3 regions of the Cryobacterium sp. TMT2-4 genome follow, and region 3 is predicted to be linked to each of the others. Evidence: predicted binding sites of a transcription regulator. Region 3 holds the regulator's gene; each other region holds the start of a gene.
What was found. The regulator HrcA, encoded in region 3, represses chaperone genes, less so after heat shock. The targets are predictions, from matches to a motif close to TTNGCACTCGNNNNNNNCGAGTGCNAA.

Region 1: groES (co-chaperone GroES) is a predicted target of HrcA. The motif match lies at 6,911-6,937, and genes of this name have one in related genera.
Region 2: groL (chaperonin GroEL) is a predicted target of HrcA. The motif match lies at 1,374-1,400, and genes of this name have one in related genera.

The regions. Positions count from the first base shown of each region.
Region 1 is NZ_SOGE01000031.1:143,097-153,299, reverse strand. Features, by position in the region: gene E3O54_RS10805 (branched-chain amino acid ABC transporter permease) at 1-424, shown strand, start outside; gene E3O54_RS10800 (branched-chain amino acid ABC transporter permease) at 439-1,419, shown strand; gene E3O54_RS10795 (ABC transporter ATP-binding protein) at 1,409-2,323, shown strand; gene E3O54_RS10790 (ABC transporter ATP-binding protein) at 2,320-3,090, shown strand; gene E3O54_RS10785 (ABC transporter substrate-binding protein) at 3,310-4,605, opposite strand; gene E3O54_RS10780 (ABC transporter substrate-binding protein) at 4,731-5,462, opposite strand; gene rarD (EamA family transporter RarD) at 5,509-6,438, opposite strand; gene groES (co-chaperone GroES) at 6,540-6,836, opposite strand; gene E3O54_RS10765 (methyltransferase domain-containing protein) at 6,964-8,163, shown strand; gene E3O54_RS10760 (DUF4190 domain-containing protein) at 8,189-8,599, opposite strand; gene E3O54_RS10755 (DUF4190 domain-containing protein) at 8,619-9,182, opposite strand; gene E3O54_RS10750 (DUF4190 domain-containing protein) at 9,280-9,648, opposite strand; gene tsaD (tRNA (adenosine(37)-N6)-threonylcarbamoyltransferase complex transferase subunit TsaD) at 9,788-10,203, opposite strand, start outside.
Region 2 is NZ_SOGE01000029.1:70,120-80,322, forward strand. Features, by position in the region: gene groL (chaperonin GroEL) at 1-1,329, opposite strand, end outside; gene E3O54_RS08765 (DUF3048 domain-containing protein) at 1,461-2,474, opposite strand; gene E3O54_RS08770 (cold-shock protein) at 2,632-2,835, opposite strand; gene E3O54_RS08775 (LytR C-terminal domain-containing protein) at 3,048-3,626, opposite strand; gene E3O54_RS08780 (DUF3263 domain-containing protein) at 3,689-4,000, opposite strand; gene msrB (peptide-methionine (R)-S-oxide reductase MsrB) at 4,191-4,592, shown strand; gene E3O54_RS08790 (nitroreductase family protein) at 4,596-5,174, shown strand; tRNA gene E3O54_RS08795 (tRNA-Thr) at 5,191-5,263, opposite strand; gene E3O54_RS08800 (thioredoxin domain-containing protein) at 5,337-6,251, opposite strand; gene E3O54_RS08805 (ABC transporter ATP-binding protein) at 6,504-7,601, shown strand; gene E3O54_RS08810 (DUF4032 domain-containing protein) at 7,695-9,023, shown strand; gene rlmB (23S rRNA (guanosine(2251)-2'-O)-methyltransferase RlmB) at 9,149-10,203, opposite strand, start outside.
Region 3 is NZ_SOGE01000033.1:42,496-52,698, reverse strand. Features, by position in the region: gene holA (DNA polymerase III subunit delta) at 13-1,056, shown strand; gene rpsT (30S ribosomal protein S20) at 1,413-1,676, opposite strand; gene E3O54_RS11200 (alpha/beta fold hydrolase) at 1,795-2,541, opposite strand; gene lepA (translation elongation factor 4) at 2,965-4,812, shown strand; gene E3O54_RS11190 (DUF1990 family protein) at 4,817-5,464, shown strand; gene hemW (radical SAM family heme chaperone HemW) at 5,469-6,695, shown strand; gene E3O54_RS11180 (DUF4870 domain-containing protein) at 6,698-7,075, opposite strand; gene E3O54_RS11175 (DUF4870 domain-containing protein) at 7,112-7,558, opposite strand; gene hrcA (heat-inducible transcriptional repressor HrcA) at 7,726-8,763, shown strand; gene dnaJ (molecular chaperone DnaJ) at 8,830-9,948, shown strand; gene E3O54_RS11160 (16S rRNA (uracil(1498)-N(3))-methyltransferase) at 9,955-10,203, shown strand, end outside.

The DNA.
Region 1 (10,203 bases), on a different contig from region 3:
GCTGTTGGCCGTTTCCTACTTCCTGTTGCGCACCCGCATCGGCAAGGCCACCCGCGCGGTCTCCGACAATCCCAGCCTGGCCTCGGCCAGCGGGATCGACGTCGACGGCGTCATCCGGATCGTCTGGGTGCTCGGTGGGGCCCTCGCCGGCCTCAGCGGAATTCTGTGGGCCTACTTCCGACCGGGCGTCAGCTGGGATATGGGTTTCCAGATCCTGCTGCTCGTCTTCGCGGCCGTGACCCTCGGCGGTCTCGGCACCGCTTTCGGCGCCCTGATCGGTTCGATCATCGTCGGCCTGTTCGTCGAACTGTCGACGCTGTTGCTTCCCTCCGACCTTAAATACGTCGGTGCACTTGTCGTGTTGATCCTGGTGCTGCTGCTTCGGCCGCAAGGCATCCTGGGTCGCAAAGAGAGAATTGGCTAGAAGGGCATCCGATGATCGACTGGGGAGCAATCTTTAGCAACGCAGCCGTCGAGCTGATCAGCCCGACCACCGCCGCCTACGCCCTCGCGGCTCTCGGGCTGGCGATCCACTTCGGATACACCGGCCTCCTGAACTTCGGCCAGGCCGGCTTCATGGCCCTCGGAGCCTACGGGTTCGCCATCTCCACCCTCAGCTTCGGTTTCCCCGTCTGGGGTGCCGTGCTGGTGGGGGTCGGCGCATCCGTCGTTTTCGCCCTGGTCCTGGGCATCCCGACGCTCCGCCTGCGCGCGGACTACCTCGCGATCGTGACGATCGCGGCGGCCGAGATCGTGCGCCTCCTGTTCACGACGAACACGTTCCAGTCCATCACGGGTTCCGCGAACGGCCTGAGCGGCTACAAGGGCGGTTTCGCCGGCCTCAACCCGATCCCGGAGGGGCGCTACGGCTTCGGCCCCTTCGAGTACAACGAGTACGACTGGTGGCTGCGCATCGTGGCCTGGTCGATCGTGGCCCTCGCCTGCCTGTTCACATGGCAGATCATGCGCAGCCCGTGGGGTCGCGTGATCAAGGGAATCCGTGAAGACGAGGATGCTGTGCGCGCGCTCGGCAAGAACGTCTACTCCTACAAGATGCAGTCTCTGATTCTCGGTGGCGTGTTCGGCACGATCGCCGGAATGATCTTTGTGCTTCCCCGTGCGGTGGTGCCCTCGAATTATCAGACGTCCCTGACGTTCTTCATCTACGCGATCCTCCTGCTCGGCGGCGCGTCGACGATTCTCGGGCCGGTCATCGGCTCGATGGTCTTCTGGGTTCTGCTCTCCTTCTTCTCCGGGTTCATCGCCCGAGCGGTGGAGGCAGGCTGGATCCCTTTCATCACCAGCATTCAGGCCGGCCAGCTGCGCTTCATCCTGGTCGGAGTGGCGATCATGCTTATAGTCATCTTCAGACCGCAAGGCATCTTCGGAAACAAGAAGGAGTTGGCCTTTGTCAAATAACACCGTTCCCAGCAACAAGCCGGTCAAGTCGACCGACCTGCACATCGGCGAGGCCGAACCGGGCTGCAAGAAGCGCGACCCGATCCTGGTTGCCGACGGCGTGAGTCGAACCTTCGGCGGTCTCAAGGCCGTCGACGTCGACCACGTCGAGATCCCGCGCGGCGCCATCACGGCGCTGATCGGACCCAACGGAGCCGGCAAGACCACCCTGTTCAACCTGCTGACGGGCTTCGACAAGCCTGACACCGGGTCGTGGACCTTCGAGGGTCGCCCCCTGTCGGGGATGCCCGCGTTCAAGGTGGCCCGGATGGGCCAGGTGCGCACTTTCCAGCTCACCAAGGCGCTCGGCCTGCTGACCGTCATGGACAACATGCTGCTCGGCGCCAAGGGCCAGGCCGGCGAGAACCTGTTCCGGGCGATCTTCCCCTTCTTCTGGGCCAAACAGGAGGAGGCGAACAGGGTGCAGGCCCTCGATATCCTCGAACGGTTCAAGCTCGACACCAAGAAGGATGACTACGCCGCAAGCCTCTCCGGCGGGCAGCGCAAGCTGCTCGAGATGGCACGGGCGCTGATGAGCGAGCCGAGCCTGGTGATGCTCGACGAGCCGATGGCCGGGGTGAACCCGGCACTGACGCAGTCGCTACTGGACCACATCCTCAACCTGAAGGCGGAGGGCATGACGGTTCTGTTCGTCGAACACGACATGCATATGGTGCGCCACATCGCCGACTGGGTCATCGTGATGGCCGAAGGCCGCGTGGTCGCCGAGGGCGACCCGCACGAGGTGATGCGTAACCCCGCCGTGATCGACGCCTACCTGGGTCAGCACCACGACGAGGACCTCGGCGAGGATCCGGCCGCCGAAACAGAACATGTGGAAGCCATTAAGGAGTTGCTCGATTGACGAACACCAGCCCCGCCGCCGCGCCGGCTTACACGCCCACCGGGCAGCCCGTCGTCGAGGTCAAGACGGTGACGGCCGGCTACCTGCCGGGCGTCAACATCCTCAACGCCTGCTCCCTGACCGCCTACGACGGCGAGCTGATCGGGATCATCGGCCCGAACGGCGCCGGCAAGTCCACGCTGCTCAAGTCGATCTTCGGCCAGGTCAAGGTCCGGGAGGGTGAGATCCTGCTTCGCGGCGAGAACATCACCAACCTCAAGGCGAACAAGCTCGTGGCCAAGGGCGTCGGTTTCGTGCCCCAGACGAACAACGTCTTCCCCACGCTCACGATCCAGGAAAACCTGGAGATGGGCATGTTCCTGAAGCCGAAAGGCCTGACCGAACGCCTCGAGTTCGTCACGGAGATCTTCCCGGAGCTCGGGAAGCGTCTGCAGCAGCGCGCCGGATCGCTGTCCGGCGGGGAACGCCAGATGGTGGCCATGTCGCGGGCGCTGATGATGGGCCCGCACGTACTGCTGCTCGACGAGCCGAGCGCAGGCCTCTCCCCCGTGCGCCAGGACGAGGCGTTCCTGCGTGTCAAGGAGATCAACAAGGCCGGCGTGACCACGATCATGGTGGAGCAGAATGCGCGCCGGTGCCTGCAGATCTGCGACCGCGGTTACGTGCTCGACCAGGGCCGTGACGCCTACACGGGCACCGGCCGCGAGCTGCTGAACGATCCCAAGGTGATCGGCCTCTACCTCGGCACCCTCGGCCAGGACGACTAGCCGGAGCCGCCAGCACCGACTGCACGCCCCGCACGACGAAGCGGCGCCCGAGATCTTCGGGCGCCGCTTCCGTGTGTCCGGTGCTCCGTGTCCGGTGACGCCGATCGTGTCCGGGAGAGGGGCGTCACCGGGTGACGGCCGTCACCGGGCGCACGAAGAAGGGCCCCGACCGAAGTCGGGGCCCTTCCAGATCGAATGCCGGTCAGCGACGAATCGTGACTAGTTGATGCGCTTGTACGTGTTGTCTTCGAGGTACTCGTAGACGCCGATGGTTGCCTCGGTCGGGTCGCCGTTCTCATCGAACGTGACCGGGCCGGAGAAGCCCTCGTAGTCGACCTGGTCGCCGGCCGCGAGGGCTTTAGCCGCCGCGGTGAAGTCGGAGACCGTGGTGCCGTCGCCGGTTCCCCCAGAGACCTGGCGGAGGTGCTTGGAGATGGCCTCACCTGAGACGTCGTTGGCCGCGTAGGCGGCCAGCGCGACGAGCATGACGGCGTCGTAAGATTCTGCCGCGTAGCTGAAGTCGGTCAGGGTGGGGTCGATCTCCTTGAGACGATCGGTGAAGTCGCCGAGGGTTCCTACGTCGAGGCCGGGCAGCGTGCCCTTGGCACCGGTGATGATGCCGGCGTCGAAGTCCTTGCTGTAGTCGGACAGGTTGCCGTCCACGAAGTACAGGTTGCCACCGGGGAAGCCGGAGCCGACCAGTGCGGGGGTGATGACCTTGGCCTGGTCGAACGTGATCAGGGCAATCGCGTCGGGGTTGGCGGCGGTCACTTCGGAGATCTGAGCGGCGAAGTTGGAGTCACCCTCGTTGAACAGGGACGTGGCGACAACCTCGCCGCCCGCAGCCTCGAAGGCGGTCGTCGTGGACTCGGCCAGGCCGGTGCCGTAAGAGTCGTTGAGCACGATCAGGCCGAGGGTGCTGTTGCCGTCGTCGGCGATCTGGGTGCCCAGGACTTCACCCTGCAGCAGGTCGGACGGGGCGGTGCGCCAGTAGAGGTCCTTGTCGGCGTACTTCGTGAAGTCCGCCGAGGTGTTGGCCGGGGAGAACTGCACGACGCCCGCGCCGGTGATCTGGTCGATCACGGTCTTGGAGACGCCGGAGGATGCCGCGCCGATGATGGCGGAAACCTTCTGCGAGAGAAGGTCGGTCACCGAACCGGTCGCGGTGTCCGTCGTGGTGTCGCCGGAGTCACGGAAGATGGCCTCAACGGTCAATCCGAGGTTCGCGTCGTTGATGTCCTTGACGGCCAGGGCGACGCCGGCTTCTTCGGGCGGGCCGAGGAAGGCCAGGGCGCCACTCTGGGGAAGGATGGTGCCGACCTTCAGGGTCAGGTCACGGTCGCCGGCCGTGATGGCCTGGGCGTCTCCGCTCGCGGCGGGGGCTTCCGATGCAGCCGGCTCAGTGGTGTTGCTGCTGCAGCCGGTGAGCAGAAGTGCACTGACGCCGACCAAGGCGACTCCAGTGACGACTGCCCGAACTGAGCGGGAGGCCGAGGCCTTCGCGAATACGCTCATGTTGCTCCTTGGGACTAGGAATGAGAAATGACAGCGGTCGATTGACTGCCGTTCTGTCACATTATTGACAGGAATCGCGCGAAACAAGGCAACCGGGTTACATCCGTGTAACGCAGACCAAATCGTTACGATCGGCGGCCGGTGACGCCCTGATAAGCGATCTGTTGCGCATCGGCCAGCGCGGCCGCACATTCTCCCCAGGATGCGCAGGCGAACGCCCCGGTACTGACCTGGTCGAGAGCGGGCCTGATCGACGCCGCACCGTCGTCTCCGGCCCGTGCTGCGGCCAGGGCGCTCAAGACGACTCCGTCATAGGCTTCACCGCCGCCGGCAGTGTCGACCAGCCCTGGATCGAGGGTGCGCAGGCGCGCTGCGAAGCCGTCACTGGCGGCCAGCGGCGTGCCTCCGTTCGCGAAGTCGCCGAGCCACAGCAGTACCACCGGCGCCGCCGCGACGGCGGCCGCCAGATCGCCCGGCATCGGAACGGTGGCGTCCCACAGCACGACGTCGACGCCACGAGCCAACAAGTCGGTCAGCGACGTCGCCGGGTCGACGGCGGAGTCGCGGTGGATGATCTCGATCGGAGCCCCGAGAATTCGGCCCTGCTCGGTGATCTCCCGGGCGGCCAGTTCGGAGCCGGCCACCTGTGCCGCACCACTGGCCGCCGCCGGGCCCGTCATGGGGAACAGAGTTCCGAGGCGCACGGTCCCGTCACCGGACGGAGCCACCACGACGGACGCGGCGGCAGCGGGCTCGACTGAGGGCGGCGCGACCTCAGCCCTACATCCGGACAGCAGGAGCACGCAGGCCAGCGCCCCGACGAGGATGACGGGCAGGGAAGTCGACGCAGTGCGCATCCGGTGTCCTTTCACATACGAGGTGCGTCCCCGAGCGTAGCGGGGCTCAGACCGGTTCAAGGGACGCACGCCGGGGCGCGCGTCCGGTGAGGACCATGTCGGTCGTGAGAACGACCAGCGCCACCCAGACCAGTGCGAAACCGACCCAGCGCTCGGGCGGCATGGGCTCGAGCAGCACGAAGACGCCGACCAGGAACTGCAGGATCGGAGCGAAGTACTGGATCAGACCCATGTATGTCAGAGGCAGGCGCCGGGCCGCGGCGGCGAAGAACAACAGCGGCACAGCGGTCACAACACCTGCTGCCAGCAGCCCCACGGTATGCCAGATGGACACGCTTCCGAAGGTGAGACCGGAGACAGAGGCCACCACGATCAGCTGCACCACGGCGATGGGTGCGAGCCAGACCGTTTCGAGGGTGAGTCCGGCGACGGCATCGACGTCGCGGCCGACCCTTTTCTTGATCAATCCGTAGAATCCGAACGAGAACGCGAGGATGAGCGACACCCACGGCAGCGAGCCGTAGCCGACGGTGAGCACGACGACGGCCCCGAGGCTGATTCCCACGGCCACCCACTGCAGCAGGCGCAGCCTCTCGCGCAGCAGAATGACGCCGAGGAACACGGTCACGATCGGGTTGATGAAGTAGCCGAGGGCTGCCTCGACCACGTGGCCGCTGAGGGCGGCGAAGACGTAGGTCTGCCAGTTGACGAAGATCAGCAGGCCGGCCAGACCCATGGTGAACACGATGCGAGGCCTCCGCAGCAGCGCGAGGAAGGACTTCCACTTGCGCGTGACCGTGATCAGCAGTGCGCAGAACACCAGGGAGAAGAGAACCCGCCAGGCCACGATCTCGAAGGCACCACTGGGCGCGAGGAGTAGAAAGTAGAGCGGCAGCGTGCCCCAGAGGGCGTAGGCGAGGACCGCGTAGATCAGTCCCTTGCTCTGCTCCGACCGCGCCGGGCGGGCCGCGCGGATTTTCCCGGGTGGAAGAGCGTCTTGCGCCACAGCGGACCTTTCTTAACGACGAATCCCGGATGGCCAGGGCCATCCGGGATTCTACCGTTGCGTGGGTGTGGCTAGCGAACGACGACTGCGAGCACGTCGCGGGCCGACAGGACGAGGAGGTCCTCACCACCGAACTTGACTTCGGTTCCACCGTACTTGGAGTAGATCACCTTGTCGCCGACGGCGACGTCGAGTGGAATGCGGTTGCCGTTGTCGTCAATGCGGCCGGGGCCGACTGCGACAACTTCGCCCTCCTGGGGCTTTTCCTTGGCGGTGTCAGGAATGACCAGACCTGATGCGGTGGTCTGCTCTGCGTCGACCTGCTTGATGACGATGCGATCCTCGAGCGGCTTGATGGAGACCGACACGGTTGACCTCTTTCTTAGCTAAGACATAGTTAGCAGACTCACAGCGAGAGTGCCAAGACGAGTTTAGGGCGCATCTGGCACTCACGCAACGTGAGTGCCAGATGCGTCGTGTTGATAGGTTTACACGATGGAACGCTCAGAGCTCGTCGAGCTGTTATCGCCGGGCGGTTTGCGCCTGCTGGACTCGTTGCCGCCGTACGACGCGGCCGCCGACGTCGTGCGGGTGGTGAGCGAACTGCGCAAGGCCGGACACAGCCCCGAGCTGGTCACCGCGGTGCTCAGCCAGTCCCGGCTCCGAGCCAGGGCCGTGCCCAAGTTCGGCGAGTTCGCCGGCCGCATGCTGTTTACGGAGGCCGGCCTCGAGCAGGCCACCCGGCTGCGGGTGGCGGCGCTGCACGCCGGCCGCTTCGCGGGCGCGTCCCTGAACCGGGTCGTCGACCTCGGCTGCGGCATCGGAGGCGACGCCATGGCCCTGGCCGCCATGGACCTCACGGTGACGGGGGTGGACGCCGACGAGGTGACCGCGACCGTCGCCAGCTACAACCTGGCTCCGTTCGAGAACGCGAGCGTTCTGCACTCGTCCGCGGAAGACGTCGACCTGGCCGGCTTCGACGCCGCCTGGCTCGACCCGGCCCGGCGCACCGCCGGGCACTCCAACACCTCGCGCCTGACCCGGCCGGAGGACTACTCCCCGCACCTCGATTTTGTCTTCGGTCTCAGTGAGCGGATGCCCGTCGGCGTCAAGCTCGGGCCGGGCCACGACCGCGAGCTGATCCCCGCGGAAGCCGAGTCGCAGTGGGTCTCCGTGGACGGCAAGCTCGTGGAGATGGGGCTGTGGTTCGGAGCACTGGCGCGCGCCGGCATCCGTCGCTCCGCCCTGCTGCTCGGCCGGACCGGGATCCACGAACTGACCGCGCCCCACGACAGCACGGATGCCCCGGTGGGAGTGCTGGGCGACTACCTGTACGAGCCGGACGGCGCGATCATCCGTGCCCGTCTGATCGGGGACCTGGCCCGGTCGCTCGACGCGTCGATGCTGAGCGAGGGGATCGCGTATTTCACCTCCGAGACCCTGCAACGCACGCCCTTCGCCACCGCATTCCGGGTGCTCGAGGTGCTGCCGGTCGACGAGAAGAAGCTGCGGCTGGGCCTACAAGAACGCCGCATCGGCACTCTCGAGATCAAGAAACGCGGCGTGGACGTCGACCCGGCCACCCTGCGCACCCGACTGAAGCTCAAGGGCCCCGAGTCGGCGACGCTCGTGCTCACCCGGGCCGCCGGCCACCGGGTGGCTCTGCTGGTGGAGCGGATTCCGCCACTCGACTGAGGCCAGCGGCGAAGGACAGCATGGCTCAGCCGGGCACGACCGTCAGCACCTGTGTGACGATCGACACCCACCCGACCGCGAGGACCAGCCCGGCCAGCCCGGTCCACAGCCCGTAGGCCCACGCGGTGCCGGCACGGCGCTCGGTCACGCGGGCCATCACGGCCAGCACGACCGCGGCCAGGGAGAGCGCCGCACCCCAGACGCCGAAGACCGCGATCAGCAGCCCCAGCAGCCCGAAGACGAGCGATGCGATGGACAGCCCGCCCTGGCCTGCCTGCGCGGTCAGCTCGCTGTCGGTGTAGACGTACGGCACCCATTCGGTAGGGGCTGTGATGGTCGACGCGTAGTCCAGCTCCCCCGGAGCGGGCGCCGGAGGCCGGGTGAGGTCGACCCGGAAGTCATCGTTGCGGGACCAGTCCCGTTCCTCCCCAACCATCCCCGCTGCTATCTTCCGCTCAGTACGACGAGTTGGGGATGGTGGCGAAGAAGACAGACCAGATCACGATACTGACCAGTGCCAGACCGACGCCGATGAACCCCGTGATCAGCCCGGTCAGCCAGAAGCCCCTCGCCTGCGGCTCCTTCGACTTACCGAGGAAGCCCAGGACGACCGCGGCGGCGGGGATGAACAGTCCGAGGATGCCACCCACAATCGGGAGGAACACGATCGGCGAGCCGAGCACGCCGATAACGCCGGCGACCAGCGCCAAGATGCTGAAAATCGGCTGCTTCGCGGCGACCGCACCGAAGGGCGACGAATACGCGTCGCCATGGGCAGGCGCCTGGGTCATCGCCGGGGTGCCGTAGCCGGGCGGCGGGGTCGCGGCGCCGTAGGCGGGCGGGACGGAGGCCGACGGGGTCGGGCCGTTGTACGCCGGCGGGGCGGCGGACGCCCCCTGCTCGTCGCGCGGGATATCGGGGACCTGCGGCACGTCAGGCACCTCCGGCACGCCGGGCACCTGGGGCACGTCAGGCACGCGGGGCACGTCAGAGTTGCTGGGGTTGTTGGAATCGCTCATGCGAATTCATTCCTTTCCGGACAACGGGGTGGCGTCGCTAATTGCATATCGGGTCACGGGTCATCGACGCGCAGGGTTTCTGCCCGTGGCCACCGGGTCAGTAGGTATTGAGCAGGGTCGGGTCGTTCGCGATCGCGATCATCAACGGGATCAGCAGGACGACGGCCAGGAGCTGAGCCGCCAGGCCGGCGTAGCCGACAATGAGGCCGGCAATCGCGAGTCCCCGTCCCTTTTCTCCGGTCTTCCCGATCTGGCTCAGACCGATGTGGCCGGTGATGATGCCGACCAGGGAGATCCCGAGCACCGAGGTCACGAGCGACACAATGGACAGCACGTTGTACTTCTCGGATGGGCCCTGCGGCGCGTAGGGCTGAGGGTAGCCCGGCTGGGCGTAGGCCGGAGCGGCCTGCGCCGCCGGCGGCTGGAACATGGGCGGGTTAACCGGCGGCTCGTTGGGATCGGTCATGTCGATTGCTCCTTCGGGAATGGTGCATCTGGGCTGCCAATCTGGCTCCCAGCCGGACAAGGTGTTGATCGCACGAACAAACGTCGCCTGCCGAAGCTAGAATACCCGTCCGGTGGCGAAATACCGGTGGGAGGGGGTTTCAGACCTGGATCTCGGAGACCGGAAGGGTGGAGTCCGCCCCGAACTCCAGTGACGAAGGCGCATGCCCGGCCATGATCAGCTGCGCCCCGAGGGCGGCGATCATGGCGCCGTTGTCGGTGCAGAGCGATAGAGGCGGGATGCGCAGGGCGATGCCGGCGGCATCCGTGCGCTCCTGGGCCACCTGACGCAGCCGGGCGTTGGCGATCACGCCGCCCCCGAGCAGGAGCCTCGGCACACCGAGGTCGACGCAGGCCGCGACTGACTTGGTCAGGAGGATGTCGACGACCGCCTCTCGGAAACTGGCGGCCACGTCGGCCAGCGGCACCGACTCATCCGCGTCGCGTCTCTGCTCGACCCAGCGCGCGACCGAGGTCTTGAGCCCGGAGAACGAGAAGTCGTACCGGTGTTTCGCCA
Region 2 (10,203 bases), on a different contig from region 3:
AACCTTGACGATGTTCGCTCCCGTTGCCTCGTCGCCGACCAGCTCGAGCTTCTCGAACGCGGTCTTGCCGGCCTGGATCAGCGCAACGCCACCACCGGCGACGATGCCCTCTTCGACGGCAGCCTTCGCGTTGCGGACGGCATCCTCGATGCGGTGCTTGCGCTCCTTGAGCTCAACCTCCGTCGCGGCGCCGGCCTTGATGACTGCGACTCCGCCGGCGAGCTTGGCGAGACGCTCCTGGAGCTTCTCGCGGTCGTAGTCACTGTCGGTGTTTTCGATCTCGCTGCGGATCTGCTGGACACGTCCGGCGATGGCTTCGGGGTCTCCGGCGCCTTCGACGATGGTGGTCTCGTCCTTGGTGATGACGATCTTGCGCGCGTTGCCGAGGAGGTCAAGCGTGACGTTCTCGAGCTTGAGACCGACCTCTTCGCTGATGACCTGTCCACCGGTGAGGATGGCGATGTCCTGCAGCTGGGCCTTGCGACGGTCGCCGAAGCCGGGAGCCTTGACGGCGACCGACTTGAAGATTCCGCGGATCTTGTTCACCACGAGCGTGGCCAAGGCCTCGCCGTCGACGTCCTCGGCGATGATGAGGAGCTGCTTGCCGGTCTGGATGACCTTGTCCACGATGGGGAGCAGGTCCTTGATGTTGGAGACCTTGGAGTTGACGATCAGGATGTAGGGGTCTTCGAAGACCGCTTCCTGACGGTCGGGGTCGGTCACGAAGTAGGCGGACAGGAAGCCCTTGTCGAAGCGCATGCCCTCGGTGAGCTCGAGCTCGGTGCCGAGAGTGTTCGACTCCTCGACGGTGACAACACCCTCCTTGCCGACCTTGTCGATGGCCTCGGCGATGATGGCGCCGATTTCGGCGTCACCGGCGGAGATGGAAGCGGTGGCCGCGATCTCTTCCTTGGTCTCGACCTCTTTGGCGTTGGCGATGAGCTCAGCGATCACGGCGGCCGTGGCCTTCTCGATGCCACGCTTGAGGCTGATCGGGTCTGCTCCGGCCGCGACGTTGCGCAGGCCTTCACGAACGAGCGCCTGAGCCAGGACGGTGGCGGTGGTGGTTCCGTCGCCCGCGACGTCATCGGTCTTCTTGGCGACCTCCTTGACGAGCTCGGCACCGATCTTCTCGTACGGGTCGTCGAGTTCGATCTCCTTGGCGATGGACACGCCATCGTTGGTGATCGTGGGAGCGCCCCACTTCTTTTCCAGCACCACGTTACGTCCGCGCGGGCCGAGGGTGACCTTGACAGTGTCAGCGAGGATGTTCAGGCCACGCTCAAGGCCGCGACGGGCCTCTTCGTTGAAAGCAATGATCTTTGCCATATGTGTTTCTCGTCCCTCCCGGACGTTACCAAAACGGTGATGGGTTGGCACTCAAACAGAGAGAGTGCCAAGTAGATTCTGGCACTCTGGGGTCGAGAGTGCAAGTGAACGGCAAGGTGCCGCGGCCGCGGCTACGGCACCAGCACAACCGTGCCTCGGTCCGACGGCACCAGCTCGATCCAGGTGTTACCGGCGGCGAGACGAATCGTCACGCCGAAGTCATCGACGAGACGGATGGGGGCGGTCTGGTCGGCCTTGGACCAGACCGCATGCACGGACTTGCCGCCGGCCGACACCCAGGCTTCCCCCGAACCGATCATTGTCGTCGTGGGAACATCTCCGTAGGTGCCGTCGATCGCGACCCGCAGGACCAGGACGTTGGTCGCCCGCAGCTGCGCACCGGTGGCGTCGAGGTCAGGTGAGCCCTCCTGCGAGCGCAGGTAGGCAGCACCGGCCGCATCCCACGTCCAGCCGGGCCAACGGGCGGTGGAGAAGGTGGAGTTGATCGCCGCGACGGGCGCGCCGTCGACGGCCGCGGACGATCCCTGCACGGTCGCGGAGTAGGCAAATTGCTGGTTCGGCGGCGGCACGGTGGCGTTCCGCGCGACGAGCGCTGAGGCCTGGAGGATGACGTTGTGCGGGGCTTCCCGGTCATCCGAACGCGCGAAGAGGCCGGTGTCGTCGGTATCGAAAGCGGCGCTGACGACATCCGTCGCGTCCATCAGGTCGATGAATTTCTGTTGGCCGCCGGAATAAGCCGCGATTCCGCCGAAGGGCGCGATGATGTCCGGGTCCATGGGTCGGATCGATCGCACCGGCCCGACGAGTTCAGGCACGTCGGAATGCCAGACCGCGACATAACGGGTCAGCCCGCCCTCGACCAGTTCTTCGAAGACGATGTCGGCGCGCTCGAGAGAGAGCTGCGGCCTGGCCGCTTCGTGGTTGTCGATCTTCACCGAGAGGGCAGGGTTCTGGAGGCTCCCGGCCGGCACACTCGTGCCACGCAATGGGGCGACCGCCGGGTCTGCGGCCGACTCGAAGGTGGAGTTCCAGGGCGTGCTGGTCGAGCTTGCCGGCGGCTTCGGCGCGTCACTGGCGCATGCGGAGACCAGCAGAAGGGGCGGCAGAAGGACGACCCCGAGCATCCGGATGGACCGGATTCTCGGTGCCGCACTTCGTCGCTGCGCTTGAACCACTATTTTCGTTGTCACGCCCCAAACCCTAACGCGGCTGCACTGCCGCGCACACATGCCTGGGAGCGACCCGACCCTGCGGTCGACCGCTGGAACATCCCCCGCTGGATCAGATCGGACGAACCGCTTCTGCCTGGGGCCCCTTTGCTCCTGTACCCAGTTCGAAGATGACGTGCTGTCCCTCTTCCAGAACCTTGTAGCCGTGCATGTCGATGGCCGAGTAGTGGACGAAGACGTCCTGGCCACCTCCATCGACGGTGATGAAGCCGAAACCCTTTTCAGCGTTGAACCATTTGACGGTTCCGTTCGCCATGTATAACTCCTTGTTGCTGTGAATTCGTCGACACGCGCCCGCTGGCCGTACCGGGCCTGGCGCAAGGATTGCGTCCATTGCATTCGACCGATGGAATACGTCTCCTGCGAGAACGCCCGGACAAACAAAATGAGGGACCAACGCCCAATTTACGGAAGCTCCGGAAGAACGAAAGGGGGTTGACGCGCGAGCGCCGGACGTATAGGCGACGGCTATTCGGCCGGCTCGTAGTCGGCGCCGACAACAACGGTCAGGTCCGCTGCGGAATCGGCGTAATCGCTTGAAAGCAGCACCTCCGAGCCGGGCAGTGACTCCGCGACTCCGCGGGCCGCTCCCTCCAGGGCCGCGTCGGCGTAGTAAACCGTCGTCGTCTGCACATCCTCCGTGCTCGCGTTGTCCAGCTCTTCGATCGTCCAGCCCTCCGCCTCGAGGAGATCGCCAACGGACCGGGCGATCCCCTCGCCGGCGGTCCCGTTCAAAACGGTCACGGTCGAGTCAGGGTCCACGGTCGCAGCCGGCGTCGGAACCGGCGCCGGAGTGTCACTCGGAGTGGCGCTCGGCTCGGCCGTGCTGTCAGCAGTCGTCGCCGTGCCCGGCAACTCGAAGTTCAGGTTGTTGTTCAGGACGGCCAGGCCGACGACTCCGATTCCGACCAGCAGCACGGTTGCGCCAAGAGACCACCACACTGCGACCCAGCCGCGCCCTTTCTTGCCGGGCGCGCGGTGGGCCCCCACCCGCTCCAGGAAGTGCGGGAAGTGGTCGAAGCGGTCTTTAGCGTAGGAATTCGGCATCGTGAGGCTGGTCAGATCCTTTGTAGTGGTGATGAGACACGGGAAGGGTGCAGGTCAGGGAGTCAATCGGTGGACTGTAGCGACCGGCGGCCCCTTGCCTGCGACCGGGCGTCGCGCAGCCGCTGCAGGCGTTTCACCAGCATCGGGTCGTGGGCCAGGGCCAGCGGCGAGTCGATCACAACCCCCAGTAGTTGATAGTACCGGGCGGCCGAGAGGCCGAACTCGGCCCGGATAGCCTGTTCCTTGGCGCCGGCATGCTTCCACCACTGCCGCTCGAAGGCGAGGATCAACCGGTCGCGCGCGGACAAGCCTGCCGGCGAGGAGGACTCCGAGGCAGGCTCCGCGGGAGTCGACGAGCCGGGAGCTCCGTCCACGTGCCACCTCCCTCGATCTCTGCAATCCTAATTGTCGACGCCTGCGTACTCGCTGGGCCGTTGGCCGTGCTGTCCAAGGTGGAAAATCCTGCCGGGCTCCTGATCGAGGAATACCACCGCGGTCTGGCGAGTTTAGTGTTGATACGGACAGATTTCGGCCTCTCCGGGGTCGAGCAGGAAGGAACGGAACATGGACTACGAGGTCGAGAAGTCGGATGCGCAGTGGCGCGCGGAGCTGAGCCCCGAGCAGTACGCCGTACTGCGCGGCGCCGCCACCGAGCGGGCGTGGGCCGGCGAGCTCCTCGATGAGGGCCGCTCCGGGATTTACACCTGCGGGGCTTGCAATGCCGAGCTGTTCAAAAGCGGCACGAAGTTCGACTCCGGTTGCGGCTGGCCGAGCTTCTACGAATCGGTGCGTCCCGAGGCCGTTGAACTCCTCGAAGACCGCACCCTCGGCGTTGTGCGCACCGAGGTGCGCTGTGCGAAGTGCGGCTCGCACCTGGGCCACGTTTTCGACGACGGATTCGGAACGCCCACCGGCGACCGGTACTGCATGAACTCCATCTCGCTCAATTTCAAGCCGGTCGAGTAAGCGTTGCCCGACCTCCTTGATACGGTCAATCACCGACGCTCCCACTCCAAGGTCACCGGACAGGCACCGAGCCATGCGGAACTGCTGCCTTTGGTGGCTGTCGCGGCCCGTGTCGCCGACCATGGCGCTCTGCGTCCGTGGCGGCTGATCGAGTTGCGCGGTGACGCCCGGCGCCGCCTGGGCGAGGCCATGGTCGAGGCCGCCGGGCTGAACGGCGCCGAAGCCGCCAGGCTGGCCGCTAAGCCGCTGCGCGCCGAACTTCTGATCGCCGTGGTCGCGAGCCGTCGCGAAAGCGACACGGTGGCGGTCTGGGAACAGGACGCCGTCGCGGCCGGTGTCGCCCACATGCTGAGCCTTCTCCTCGCCGCCCAGGGCTGGGGCGTCATGTGGCGTTCCGGCGCCCTGGCCCGCACGCAGCCGGTGAACGAAACCCACGGCCTCGCGGCCTCGGAAGAATTGCTCGGCTGGCTGTACGTCGGGGGCATTCCGGCCGATGCAAAACCGGGCGTGCGCTCGCCGATCGATCCGACGGATTTTCTCAGCGCCCTCGAGGAAACCGTCACCGAGAGAACCACGATCTGAAGCGATGAGAGAACAGGGCCGGCCACGGGACTTGAACCCGTAACCCCCACTTTACAAGAGTGGTGCGCTACCAATTGCGCCAGGCCGGCATGAGGCGATTGACGCCTTGACTAATCATCCTAAATGACGAACCCGTGCTGTGCCGCCATCGAAGCGGGGCGACTACCCTGCCGGTGCCGGCTCGGGGGTCGGCGTCGAGGTGGAGTAGGTCGCGCCGGCCGCCTGTAGCACGAAGGCCGCGAACTCCCTCGGGTCGTCGAGTGCGCCGACGTACTGCTTTCCGTTGACGAGCACGGTGGGTGTGCCGGTGATGGCCTCGACCTCGGTGTTCGGCAACGGACCGGACAGAGCCCGGTCGGTGGATGCGATGACCCACGATTTGAAGGTCGTATCGTCAATGCACGCGTTGATCTGCGACACCCGGTCGCTCACGCCGGCGTCCTTCACGAGGCCCTTGATGGCCGCGTCGTCGTGACCGGCAGTGCCCTCCTTGGGCTGTTCCTGGAACAGGATGGCGTTGAAGTCGTAGAAGTTTGCGGGGGCGTAATTGGCCACACATGCGGCGGCGTTCGCAGCCCGAAGCGAGTATTTCGTGCCGGAGGACTTGTGGGTCAGGATCGAAACCGGGTGGATCTCCACGGTCGCGGCACCCGACGTGACCCATTGGCTGATCTGGTCACTGTTGGCGGCATCGAACTCGCTGCAGAACGGGCAGAGGTAGTCGGCGTAGACGCGAATGTCGGCGACCGTGCCGGTCGCATCCGGCTTGGACGGTATCGGCTTGGCCTCGGGCTGGAGCGCGGAGGTCGTGACCGGGGTCATCCCCTCGGAGATCAGCACGCCGTCACTGGCCATGTTCGCCGGACCGGGGCCGACCGGGGGAATCGAGTTGATGATGACCACGACGATGACCGCGGCAATGGCGACGCCGGCGACGGCGATTCCGCTGCGCAAGGCGACCCGGTAACGGCGGTCCTTCTTCTTCTGCTCCTCGCGGATCCGCTTGGCCTTGGTGCGCACCGCGTCACGTCGCTGATTCTTAGAGGGACGGCTGTCGCCCGATCCGCCAATAGTCATGAATGCTCGCTCCGAGTAGTTAGTGCAGAGGCAAGCCATTTGCGAATGCCTCCCAAATAGTAGGTCCCCTTTCTGGGAAACGTCCAGACGGGGCCTGTAGGCGGGCTCCGCCGCAGAATTCCCGCCGTCGCCGCGATCCCCCGACATGACATACTTAGAAAGTTGACCTGTGGCACATGACGTGTGGCAGGCGTAGTAACCCATCACAACGGATCGTCCGGCACGTACCTGCCGGTGAAGGAGTAATCAACCATGGCTTCAGTCACGTTCGACAAGGCGACCCGCCTGTATCCGGGTTCCTCTATTCCCGCCGTTGACAAGCTCGACCTGTCGGTTGCCGACGGCGAGTTTCTCGTGCTGGTCGGCCCGTCCGGCTGCGGCAAGTCCACGTCCCTGCGCATGCTCGCCGGCCTTGAAGAAGTCAACGACGGCAACATCTTCATCGGTGAGCGCAACGTGACGGATGTCCCGCCAAAAGACCGCGACATCGCCATGGTCTTCCAGAACTACGCTCTGTACCCCCACATGACGGTCGCCGAGAACATGGGCTTCGCGCTCAAGATCGCCGGCGTCAACAAGGATGAGCGCGCCGCCCGCGTTCTCGAGGCCGCCAAGCTGCTCGACCTCGAGCCGTACCTGAGCCGCAAGCCGAAAGCACTCTCCGGTGGCCAGCGTCAGCGCGTCGCCATGGGCCGTGCGATCGTGCGTCAGCCCCAGGTGTTCCTGATGGACGAGCCTCTGTCGAACCTCGACGCCAAGCTGCGCGTGCAGACCCGCACCCAGATCGCTTCGCTCCAGCGCCGCCTCGGCGTCACGACGGTCTACGTGACCCACGACCAGACCGAAGCCCTCACCATGGGCGATCGCATCGCGGTCCTCAAGGATGGCGTGCTCCAGCAGGTCGGCACGCCTCGCGACCTGTATTCGAAGCCGAACAACGTCTTCGTTGCCGGCTTCATCGGCAGCCCGGCCATGAACCTGTTCCTGGCCGACACCGTCGACGGTGGCGTCAAATTCGGCACCGCAACGATCCCCGTGCCCCGCGAGACCCTGGCCGGCTCCACCGGCAAGAAGGTCACGATCGGCGTTCGCCCCGAGGACATCCACCTGTCCACCACGCATGGCGAGGGCCTCGAAGTTGCCGTCGACCTGGTCGAGGAGCTCGGCGCCGACGGTTACCTCTACGGTCACTCCACGGTCGAGGGCAAGCGCACCGATATCGTCGCTCGCGTCGATGGCCGTTCGCACTCGTCCGCCGGCGACACCGTTTACCTCACCCCGACGCCGCACCACATGCACGTTTTCGACGCCGAGACCGGCCTGCGCCTCGGTGGAGCAGTCGCCGACTAGGCACCCGCTCCTCAACGAACGGCCGGATGGAGCATGCTCCGTTCGGCCGTTTTGTCGTTCCCCGACTGCGGAGCACACCGGTAAACTCGACGGATGAGCGGTTCACTCAACATCACATCGGCCACTGCCGATCCAGCCCTACTTGACCTTCCCTGGCACCTCCCGCTGGATGCCTGGCCGAACGAGAACATCGCAGCCCTGCCCAAAGGCATCTCCCGCCACCTTGTGCGCTTCGCTCATTTGAGCGGTCGTGTCGTCGCCATCAAGGAGACCACCAGCGAGATGGCCAAGCGCGAGTACGAGATGCTCCGTACCCTGCAGGGCCTGGAAATTCCCTGCGTCGAGCCGCTCGCCGTGATCACGAACCGCACCGATGACGACGCCGAGCCGCTGAATTCGGTGCTCGTCACCCGGCACCTCAAGTTCTCGCTCCCCTACCGCGCGCTCTACTCGCAGACCCTGCGGCCCGACACCGCCACCCGGCTGGTCGACGCCCTGGCCCTGCTGCTGGTACGCGTGCACATGGCCGGCCTCTTCTGGGGTGATGTGTCGTTGTCCAACACCCTCTTCCGCCGTGACGCCGGCGCGTTCGCCGCCTACCTGGTCGACGCCGAGACCGGGCAGCTATATCCAGGCGGGCTCTCCAACGGCCAGCGCGAGAACGACCTGGAGATCGCGCGCGTCAACATCGCCGGTGAGCTCATGGACCTCGAGGCCGGCGGTCGAGCGGCCGACGAGCTGGATCCCATTCGGGTCAGCAATGGGATCGTGGCCGCCTACCGGCTGCTCTGGAAAGAGCTCACCGGGTCGGAATCCTTCTCCAGCTCCGAACGCTGGCGCATCACGGAACGCGTCGAACGCCTCAACGACCTCGGGTTCGACATCGAGGAACTGGCCATCAAGACGGACAACACGGGTACGACCGTGCGCATCCAGCCGAAGGTCGTCGACGCCGGCCACCACCAGCGGCGCCTGCTGCGGCTGACCGGGCTCGACGCCGAGGAGAACCAGGCCCGGCGCTTGCTCAACGACCTCGACTCCTACCGGGTCTCCTACGGCGACCCGGAGGCCGACGAGGAGATGCTGGCGCACGAGTGGCTGGTGCGCGTCTTCGAACCCGTCATCCGGGCCATTCCCCGCGATCTCAAGGGCAAGCTGGAACCGGCCGAGGTCTTCCACCAGCTGCTCGACCACCGCTGGTTCATGGCCCAGAACCAGTCCAGGGACATCCCGCTGGCCGAAGCCGTCACCTCCTACGTCAAGGACGTGCTCCGGCACCGCCGCGACGAGGCCACCGTGATCGAGCCGGCCACCGGCGAGATCACGATCCCGATCGACGTGACCGACGATGAGACCGCCGCACTGGCGGACGCGGCCGAGTCGGCCGCCGACGACGCGGCCGACTGGCGCCTCAAGGTCTGATCCGGCCGGCGCTCCGCCTGGTCCGTGTACCCAGCCGAACCGTGAGAAAAGGCCGCCGATTGTGGGATTAAGGGGCTTTTCTCGCGGTTCGGCCTGCCTGGCGGGCGCCCGGCCGGCGGGTCGGGTTAAGAGGCTGCGGAGGCGGCTGCCGCCGTCGCGGCGGCTGCCTGCTTCGCGACCTTGGCGGCCTTGGCAGCCGCGCGCAGTCGGGAGACCTCGTACAGTGTCACGCCGGCCGCAATCCCCGCGTTGAGGGATTCGGTCGAGGCGCTGATCGGGATCGACACAATCGCGTCGCAGGTCTCGGTGACGAGGCGGGACAGCCCCTTGCCCTCGCTGCCGACCACGATCACGATGGGGCGCTCGGCGAAACCGATGCCGAGCTCGGGCAGCTGGGTGTCGCCATCACCGGCGAGGCCGATGACGAGCACGCCGCGCTCCTTGAGCGCCTTGAGCGACTGGGTCAGGTTGGTGGCCATGGCGACGGGAAGTCGGGCAGCGGCGCCGGCCGACGTCTTCCACGCCGACGCGGTCACGCCGACGGACCGACGCTGCGGCACGATCACGCCATGTCCGCCGAACGCGGCCGTCGAGCGGATGATGGCGCCGAGGTTGCGGGGGTCGGTGATGCCGTCGAGGGCGACGAAGAGCGGCTTGTGGCCGCGGCTGATCGTCAGTTCCAGCAGCTCGAGGGGCTGGGCGTACTCGTAGGACGGCACCTTGAGCGCGAGACCCTGGTGCACCGAGTCCCGGCCGGCCAGGCGGTCGAGCTCCGGGCGCATGACCTCGAGGACGGGGATGCCGCGGGTCGTCGCGAGGGTGAGGACCTCCTTCACCCGTTCATCCATTTCGATGCGCGTGGCGATGTACAGGGCCGTGGCGGGGATCTTCGCCCGCAGCGCTTCCAGTACGGAGTTGCGCCCGGTCACAACCTCATGCTCGTCGATCTGCTTGGCCCGGCGGGTGGACGCTCCGCCGCCGCCGGTGTTGCCGGTGGTGGCGCTGCGCGGCGCGCTCTTGGGACCCGCGGAACCGCGGCTGCGGCCGCCGCCGGCCGCGACGAAGCGGTCCTGGGCGAGCTTGCGTTTGCCGGCGGGGTGGTAGGGGCGGTCTTCCGCTTTGGGCGTGGGCTTCTTGCCCTCGAGCGCCTGGCGTCCCTGGCCGCCGGAACCGACCTGTG
Region 3 (10,203 bases):
AAGGAACCCCGAGTGGCCGCACGCACAGCTTCATCCGGCCGGACCGCGCCCCGCGCTGTGCCGAAGTCGGCCGCCATCCCGCAGCTGGCCTGGCACCAGGTGCGGCCGGCGCCGATCATCCTGGTCTCCGGAACCGAAGTGTTCCTGGCCGAACGCGCGATCCGCCAGCTGCGGGACTTCCTCAAACTCGAAGACCCCAGCCTGGAGATCAGCGACGTGCAGGCCGACAGCTATGCGCCCGGCGAACTGCTCACCATGGCCAGCCCGTCCCTCTTCGGCGAACCGCGGCTGATCCGCGTCAGCTCCGTCGAGAAGTGCAGCGACACGTTCCTCGCGGAGGCCCTGGACTACCTGCAGAACCCGGCCGAGGACACCTACGTCGTGCTCCGGCACGGCGGCGGCGTGCGCGGCAAGAAGCTGCTCGACACCATCCGTTCGGGCGTCGGCGGCGCCATCGAGGTCGTCTGCACCGAGCTGAAGAAAGACTCCGACCGGCACGACTTCGCCTCCGCGGAATTCAAGACGGCCGGCAAGCGGGTCACTCCCAGCGCGCTGCGGTCCCTGGTCGCCGCGTTCTCCGGCGATCTGGCCGAACTCTCCGCGGCCTGCCAGCAGCTCATCGCCGATGTCGGCACCGAAGTGACCGAGACGACCGTGGACCGCTACTACGGCGGTAGGGTCGAGGCCAACGCGTTCAAGGTAGCCGATGCCGCCATCGCCGGGCATCAGGGGGAGGCGCTCGTCATCCTGCGCCACGCCCTGTCCTCCGGCGCCGACCCGGTCCCGGTGGTGGCCGCGTTCGCCATGAAGATCCGCACCATGGCGAAGCTCTGCGGGGTGCGCGGCGGCTCGGCCCAGCTTGCCTCCCAGTTCGGCCTCGCCCCCTGGCAGGTCGAGCGGGCCCAACGTGACCTGCGCAGCTGGTCCGACGAGGGTCTCGCCCGCTGCGTCGTGGCGCTGGCCGAAACGGATGCCGCAGTGAAGGGTGCCGAGCGCGACCCCGTCTTCGCTCTCGAGCGGCTCATCGGTGTGATCGCCCGCCGCGGTGAGAGCTGACCAGACCCGGCTTTCGCGCGCCTCCTTACCCTCGACGGTGAGCTCCGCGCCAGGGAGGGGTCGCTCACTGTGGTGCGCGCCGACTGATGCCCGAACTGAGAGGTGTGGGCCTGGGCGGACTCGGCGCGCACGACACGATCAGCGCGGCGAGCGGCAGATAGGCGACGGCTGCCAGGACCGCCGTCAGGGCGATGCTGCTGCGCCTGACCGGGCCCGGCCGTGATGAATTTCAGGTGACCGGTCCCCGACGGTTCGAGCCTCTGCCCGGACACACGAAAGCCCCCGCCGAGATGGCAGGGGCTGTTGTGTACGCCGGTCAGGGCCGGTGAACGATCCTGATCCCGGTCGGGCGCAGACTAGACGAGGGCGTTGACCGACTTCGCGATCGCGGACTTCTTGTTCGCGGCCTGGTTCTGGTGGATGACGCCCTTGCTGACGGCCTTGTCGAGCTTTTTCGAGGCAACGGCGAGGCTGGCAACAGCCTTGTCCTTGTCGCCCGAGGCGATCGCCAGGCGCGTCGCGCGGACAGCGCGCTTGAACTCGCTCTTGACCGACTTGTTGCGCTCCTGGGCCTTTTTGTTGGTGCCGATACGCTTGATCTGCGACTTGATGTTTGCCACGTTTATACGCTTTCGTTAGATTCTTTTTCGGATGGGCCGCTTGGCGGTAGAGGGCGCCGTACGGCAATTATCGTGTGGGGTGGGACCCAACACGCAAGCCAACAGGCAACGATACCAGTTATTCGTTCAGGTCGACAATCGGCCCGGGCCAGTCGATCGCAACCTCCGTGAGGATGCCGCTCAGCACCGCGGCGAAGCGTTCCGGTTGGGCCAGGCTGACGAGGTGCGACGCCCGGGGGACGATCACGAGGCGCCCGTCCCGGCAGGCGGCGAGGAAGCGGCGCTCATGCAGCCGGAACTGATCCAGAGAACCGTTGACCAGCCACACCGGGCCGGGATAGCGAGCCAGGCTGTCCAGCGGGCGGAGGCTGCCGGTGGCGCCGAGCCCGGCATCCATCACCGTCAGCGGCACACCGCCGGCGAGCGTGTCGGCGGCCCCTGCCGATGGGAGGAGCACCCGCACGAGTGTGGTGTGGAGCCACAGTCCCTGGTCGGGCAGTCGGCGGATCAGCCGGGCCAGGCCCCGGTAGGCGTCCAGCAGCCAGCCGGCCGGGAGCGCGCAGCTTCCCGCGGCGACCAGCCCGGCCACCTTCTGCGGGTGGCGCGCGGCGTACTCGATGGCGTAGTAGCCGCCGAGGGAGAGGCCGACCAGCAGCACCCGGCCGCCCAGAGCAGCGACGCCCTCGTCGATGGCGGCCAGGGCGCCCGCCACGGTGAACGTTTCGTCCATGCGGGCGCCGTGCCCCGGCAGATCGATCGCGAGTGCCGGATGCCCGGCCTCGCCCAGCATGGACAGCTGTCGTCGCCACATGGTGCCCGACGTGCGGATCCCGTGCACGAAAAGAACCGGGACGGCGGGTGTCATTCATTCCTCCTGGTGAGCAGCCGCACGAGAGGGTGACGGCGATACCGATGATAGACATCAGGGAGTAGCCGCACCAGATCAGCAGTGACAGCACCCGGTTCGCGTCAATCACTTCTGGCTCTTCCGTGGGTGAGTGCTCGGCCGGGCGCTGCGTCTGTGGCCAACTCAGGACATCCGTCGCACGGGTGGCCGGGCCACCGCGGACCAGTGCGGAACCGGTGCGGATGTCCGGCCTCGCCCGGTCGGATCTCCTGAGATGGCCACACTACCCGCCGAAGAGCCACGGCAGTGGTTCACGGCAGTGGTTCGCGGCAGTGGTTCGCTGCGAGCCGCCGGGTGCGGCCGTTCCCGCGCGCAAGCCTGGAACGATGCGCGGCAACGGCGAAACCGGGACCCAGCCACCTATGGGAGAATTGCAAGACCATGTCACCGAGACCCCTCACGGCGCTTGAACCGGCCGCCACCCCGCCCGAGTTCATCCGCAATTTCTGCATCATCGCCCACATCGACCACGGCAAGTCCACGTTGGCCGACCGGATGCTGCAGATCACCGGCGTCGTCGATGACCGTTCGATGCGCGCCCAATACCTTGACCGGATGGACATCGAGCGCGAGCGCGGCATCACCATCAAAAGCCAGGCCGTTCGTATGCCGTGGGAACTCGACGGGCAGACCTACGCCCTGAACATGATCGACACCCCCGGCCACGTGGACTTCACCTACGAGGTGTCTCGCAGCCTGGCCGCGTGCGAGGGAGCAATCCTCCTCGTCGACGCCGCCCAGGGGATCGAGGCGCAGACCCTCGCCAACCTCTACCTGGCGCTGGAGAACGACCTCACCATCATCCCGGTGCTGAACAAGATCGACCTGCCGGCTGCCGACCCCGACAAGTACGCGAAGGAGCTCGCCAGCCTGATCGGTGGCAGTCCCGACGACGTGCTCCGGGTTTCCGGCAAGACCGGTGTCGGTGTCGCCGAACTCCTCGACCGCGCCACCCGCCTCATCCCGGCTCCGGTCGGCGACCCGGCCGCCCCGGCCCGCGCGATGATCTTCGACTCGGTCTACGACAGCTACCGTGGCGTCGTCACCTATGTGCGCATGATCGACGGCAAGCTGGGCCCGCGCGAGAAGATCCAGATGATGTCGACCCGTGCCACGCACGAGATCCTCGAGATCGGCGTCACCTCGCCCGAGCCCACCACCAGCAAGGGCCTCGGCGTCGGCGAGGTCGGCTACCTGATCACGGGCGTGAAGGATGTGCGCCAGTCGAAGGTCGGCGACACGGTGACCACCGCGCTCCGCCCCGCCACCGTCGCCCTTCCGGGCTACACCGAGCCGAAGCCCATGGTCTTCTCGGGCCTCTACCCGATCGACGGCAGCGACTACCCGGCCCTCCGGGAGGCCCTCGACAAGCTCAAACTCTCCGACGCGTCCCTCGTGTACGAGCCCGAGACATCCGTCGCCCTCGGTTTCGGTTTCCGCTGTGGTTTCCTCGGGCTGCTGCACCTGGAAATCATCACCGAGCGGCTCGACCGGGAGTTCGGCCTCGACCTGATCACCACGGCGCCCAGTGTGATCTACGAGGTCACCACCGACGACAAGAAGTCTGTCACGGTCACCAACCCGAGCGAGTTCCCGAACGGGAAGATCGCCAAGGTCGAGGAGCCGATCGTGAAGGCGGCCATCCTCGCACCCAAGGACTACGTCGGCGTGATCATGGAACTCTGCCAGAGCCGCCGCGGCACCCTGCTCGGCATGGACTACCTCGGCGAGGACCGGGTCGAGATCCGCTACACGATGCCGCTCGGTGAGATCGTGTTCGACTTCTTCGACAATCTCAAGAGCCGCACCGCCGGCTACGGCTCGCTCGACTACGAACCCATCGGCTCTCAGGAGGCCGACCTGGTCAAGGTCGACATCCTGCTGCAGGGCGAACAGGTCGACGCGTTCAGCGCGATTGTGCACCGCGACAAGGCCTACGACTACGGCGTGCTGATGACGGGAAGGCTGCGCAAGCTCATCCCGCGCCAGCAGTTCGACGTGCCCATCCAGGCCGCGATCGGCGCCCGCATCATCGCCCGCGAGTCCATCAGTGCCATCCGCAAGGATGTTCTCGCCAAGTGCTACGGCGGCGACATCTCCCGCAAGCGCAAGCTGCTGGAGAAGCAGAAGGAGGGCAAGAAGCGCATGAAGATGGTCGGCCGGGTCGAGGTTCCCCAGGAGGCGTTCATCGCCGCCCTGTCCGGTGACGAGCCCCCGAAGAAGAAGTAGACGGATGCGCCGCGCCACCTTCACCGATACCGCCGTCACCTACGCGTCCATCGGCGGCACCCTCGCCCCGGACCTGCTCCGGTTCCCACCCAAGGGCTACCGGCCCCTCGAGCGCACCGTGCGCCTTGGCAGCGGTGAGGAGCGCTTCCAGCTGGCCTCGAAGTCGCTGATGACCTGGGGCGTGCAGCGGGGGAGTGGAATGATCGTCACCGACCTGCTGGACGGCACCGGCCAGCAGTACACGGGACTCGTCTTCGACGCCGACGGCCAGGCCGCCCGCGACCAGAAGCCCGAGCCGGACGAGGCCGTCTTCGCCGAGGACGGCACGCCCTACATCGTCAACGGCATGTCCGCGCACCTCACGAGCAAGTTAGGCCCCTTCACCATCGATGCCCCCGTGCGCGTGGTCTACGTGATCGATGAACCCGACCGCCTCGGCTTCGCGTACGGCACCATGGCCGGGCACCCGGCCAGCGGCGAGGAATCGTTCATCGTCGACAGACGCGAGGACGACTCGGTCTGGCTGACCATCCGCGCCTTCTCCCGCCCCGGCAACTGGTTCTACCGGCTGGGCTGGCCGTTCGTGCGGCGGCAACAGGCCAAAATCACCGCTCGGTACCTACGCGCGCTGCATCCGATCGGCGCGGTCTAACCGCATGGGCAGTGCCCTTCCCCTCGGCGACCCCGCACCCAGCGACGGACTGCTGCCGGCCTCGGCCGCCGTGGGAGCAGCCCAGCGCGATTTCGGCGTCTACCTGCATGTGCCGTTCTGCCGGGTCCGCTGCGGCTACTGCGACTTCAACACCTATACCGCCACCGAGTTGCGGGGCGCAAGCCAGCATGACTATGCCGGCCAGGCGATCACCGAGGTCCAGTCGGCTGGCCGGATCCTGACTCAGTCGGGCGTGCCGGCCCGCCAGGCGGCGACCGTCTTCTTCGGCGGCGGCACCCCCACCCTGCTCCCGGCCGACGACCTGGTGCGGATGCTGGAGGCCGTGCGCTCCACCTGGGGGATCGCACCCGGCGCCGAGGTGACCACCGAGGCGAACCCCGACTCCGTCGACGCCGCCTACCTCGGCCGCCTCGCCGAGTCCGGCTTCACCCGGGTATCCTTCGGCATGCAGTCCGCGGTACCGAGCGTGCTGGCCACCCTCGAGCGCACCCACGACCCCGAGCGGGTGCCGCTTGTGGTGCAGTGGGCGCGCGAGGCCGGCCTCGACGTGTCCCTCGACCTGATCTACGGCACACCGGGGGAGACCCTCGTCGATTGGCGCACCAGCCTCGAGCACGCCATCCGGCAGGCTCCCACCCACGTCAGCGCCTACTCGCTTATCGTCGAGGAGGGCACCAAGCTGGCCCGCCAGATCAAGCGCGGCGAACTGGCCCCTGTCGATGACGACGTTCAGGCCGAGTTCTATGAGCTGGCCGACGACCTACTATCCTCGGCAGGCTACGGCTGGTATGAGGTCAGCAACTGGGCGACGGATGACGCGCACCGCTCGCGCCACAACCTCGCCTACTGGCGCAGCCAGGACTGGTGGGGTGTGGGGCCCGGAGCCCACAGCCACATCGGTGGGGTGCGCTGGTGGAACGTCAAGCATCCGTCGGCCTACGGCGATCGGATTCGCGCCGGCGACTCACCGGCTGCCGGGCGGGAGACCCTCGATGCGGCCACTCAGGAGGTGGAGCGGGTGCTCTTGCTCACCCGAATCCGCGAGGGTATCCCCATCGACTCGCTCAGCCCGCTCAGGCGCCACGAGGTGGCGGGACTCATCGCCGACGAACTCATCGACGCGAAAGCAGCCCTCTTCGGTTCGATCGAACTGACCCTCAGAGGACGCCTCCTGGCGGATGCCGTCGTGCGCCGCCTGCTCGCCGACTGAACTCAGTTCACGAACTTGATCGACAGCGGATACGTGTAGTACTCGCCCCGGTTTGCGGCCAAGGCGGCCATGATGCCGAACACGACCATCAGAACGAAGGCAGCCAGGAGAACGAGGTAGCCGACGAGGATGATCGTCAGGACGCCGCCGACCGCGTAGGCGATCAGGAGCGTGAGCTGGAAGTTCAGTGCGGTCGCGGTGTGTGCCCGGATGAACGGGCCGCGGTCCTTGAGCACGATGTAGCCGATCAGGGCCGGCACGAAATAGAACAGAATGCCGCCGACGTGCACGAGGGTGGCCCACAGTTTTTCGTCGGCCGGGTTCATCGGGGTGGGAGCCTGGTTCGGGTTGGCGGGCGGTGGTGGGGTGGAATTGGTCATTGGTGCTCCTTCTGAAGAAAAACCGAGTGCGCCGGGCTACTTGATCAGGCGCAGGGCGAACGGGTACCGGTAGTGGTTGCCGTCCTTCGCCTGGAGGTAGCCGAGCACCGAGAAGACAACACCGAGGATGTACAGCACCCAGGCGAGACCGCCGATGACGCCGCCGATGCCGAATGTGAGGAAGCCGATGACCGTTGCAAAAAAGTTGATCGCGAAGTAGCCGATCAGAAGCGTGATCTGAAAGTTGAGCGCTTCCTTCGCCTCGACGCTGGTCAGAGGTCCGCGGTCTTTGAAGAGCAGCCACAGCACCAGGGACGGCACGAACATGAGGATCCCGCCCAGATGTGCGAGGGACGCCCATTGGCGGTCATCCGCCTCCGTCAGGGGTGCCGACGGTCCCGGGGCGGCAGGCTGGTAGGGCGGTTGCGGCGGCCGTTGGCCCTGGTACGGATCATCGGATCCGGGACCAGTGAAATTACTCATGATCATGCCTTTCAGTGCACCGGGGAAGAGGTGCTACATGCCTAAGTTACTGCGCCCCAACATTGGGGAGCAATGGGTAAGCCCAGCCGGTCGCGGTATGATTGGCAGTCACATACCGCGAGTGCCAATCGATGCTGCACTCGCGACGCTGGGAGGAGGCGAGCGCCATGGTGTCCGATCGCAGTCTCGAAGTCCTGCGTGTGATCGTTCAGGACTATGTAGCCTCCCGCGAACCCGTCGGTTCCAAATCTATCGTCGACCGGCATTCCTTCGGGGTCTCGGCGGCCACGATCCGCAACGACATGGCCCTGCTCGAAGAGGAAGAGTTGATCGCGGCTCCGCACACCTCGTCGGGCCGCATCCCCACCGATAAGGGCTACCGCCTGTTCGTCGACCATCTCGCCGATCTGCGCCCGCTCTCGGCGGCGCAGCGCCAAGCCATCGAGACGTTCCTCGGTCAGTCGGCCGACCTTGACGAGGTGCTGGCCCGCAGCGTGCGGCTGCTCTCGCAGCTCACCCATCAGGTCGCCCTGGTGCAGTATCCGTCGCTGTCCCGCGCGAAGGTGCGCCACATCGAACTGGTGCCCCTGTCCGAGACTCGCCTCCTGTCGGTTCTGATCACGGATGCCGGACGGGTCGAGCAACGCGTCGTCGACCTGCCCCGGCCTCTGGCTGAACCCGTTCTGATCGAACTGCGCACCCGGTTGAATTCTGCTCTGGTCGGGCTGGGCATGAGCGAGGCCGCCAGCACCCTTACCGGCAGCTCTCTCACCGCCGGCTCCGGCCTCGGCCCGCTCGAGCAGCAGGAGGCGGTGGATCTGATCACCGGCACCCTGCGGGACCAGGTCGGCGCGAACAGGCAGGACCGGCTCGTGATGGCCGGCGCCGCCAACCTCGTGCGCACCGAGGAAGACTTCACCGGCAGCATTTTCCCGGTGCTCGAGGCCATCGAGGAACAGGTCGTGCTTCTGCGGCTGTTCGGCGAGATGGCCTCTGACCAGCACGGCGTGTCCGTCAGTATCGGCCGGGAGAATGCCCCGTTCGGTCTGGCCGAGACATCCGTGCTCACCAGCGGCTACTCCTCGCAGGGCGGCAACCTGGCGCGCCTCGGCGTACTCGGCCCCACTCGGATGGACTACTCGAACAACATGGCGGCCGTCCGTGCGGTCGCCCGCTACCTTTCACGCCTTCTCGGCGAGAATTGACCAGTTCCCCTCGGCCCAGAAGCCGGCGGAACACCACATTTCAGAACAGACCTAGGAGAGCCAGCTTTGGCTGACCATTACGAAGTACTCGGCGTTGCCCGCGACGCCTCGACCGACGAGATCAAGAAGGCCTACCGCAGGCTGGCCCGGCAGCTGCACCCCGACGTGAACCCGGGCGCGGATGCATCCGAGCGCTTCAAATCCGTCACGCACGCCTACGACGTGCTCAGCGACGTCAAGCAACGCGACAACTACGACCGTGGCGGCAACGGCCGCTCGGGCGGCGGCGGAGGCGCCGGTTTCGACGGCAACTTCGGCAACTTCGGCGACATTTTCGAGACCTTCTTCGGCGGCGGGGGATCCAGCCGCGGGCCTCGGTCGCGCCGAGAGCGCGGCCAGGATGCCCTGATCCGGGTCGACCTCGACCTCGATGAGATCATCTTCGGCACGCACCGGGAGCTCGAGGTCGACACGGCCATCATGTGCGCGACCTGCAGCGGCACGTGCTGCCAGCCGGGCACCGCGCCCGTCACCTGCGACATCTGCCACGGCACCGGCACCATCCAGCGCGCCGTGCGGTCGCTGCTCGGCAATGTCATGACGAGCAGCCCCTGCGGTTCCTGCCGCGGCTACGGCACGATCATCGCCACTCCCTGCGTCACCTGCCAGGGCCAGGGCCGCGTGCGAGCGCGTCGCACGGTCCCCGTCGACATCCCGGCGGGGGTCGACACGGGCCTGCGCCTGCAGATGCCCGGCAGCGGCGAGGCCGGTCCGGCCGGCGGTCCCAACGGCGACCTCTACCTTGAGATGAAGGTGCGCCACCACGACGTGTTCAGCCGTGACGGCGACGACCTGCTCTGCACCCTCGAGGTGCCGATGACGGATGCCATCCTCGGCAGATCCGCGACCGTCAAGGCGCTCGACGGCGACATCGAGGTCGAGCTCAGGCCGGGCACGCAGAGCGCCGAGATCATCACGGTCAAGGACCGCGGCGTAACCCGTCTGCGCGGGAACGGACGCGGCGACCTGAAGGTCGGCGTGCACGTGGTCACACCGACCCGTCTCGACCACAAGGAGCGGGAGCTGATCGAGGCCTTTGCGGCCCGCCACAAGGCGCCGGTTCCTGCCCTCAGCGCCTTTCAGCAGGGACTTTTCGCCAAGCTGCGCGATCGGTTTCGCGGCTAGGCGTCGATGGCACACTTCTTCATCGATGAGGCGCTCCACGCCGCCGATTGCGTGCCGGGGGCGGTCGTCGGCATCGGCGGCGCCGAGGCCCGGCACGCGGTCACCGTCAGCCGGGTGCGCCCGGGCGAGCGCCTGCAGATCGGGAACGGGGCCGGGCTCATGCTCGCCGCCACCGTCGTTGACGCAGATGCGAGGCTGCTGACCCTGCGCGTCGAGACGGTGACCGTGACCGCGCTGCTGACGCCGCGCATCCGT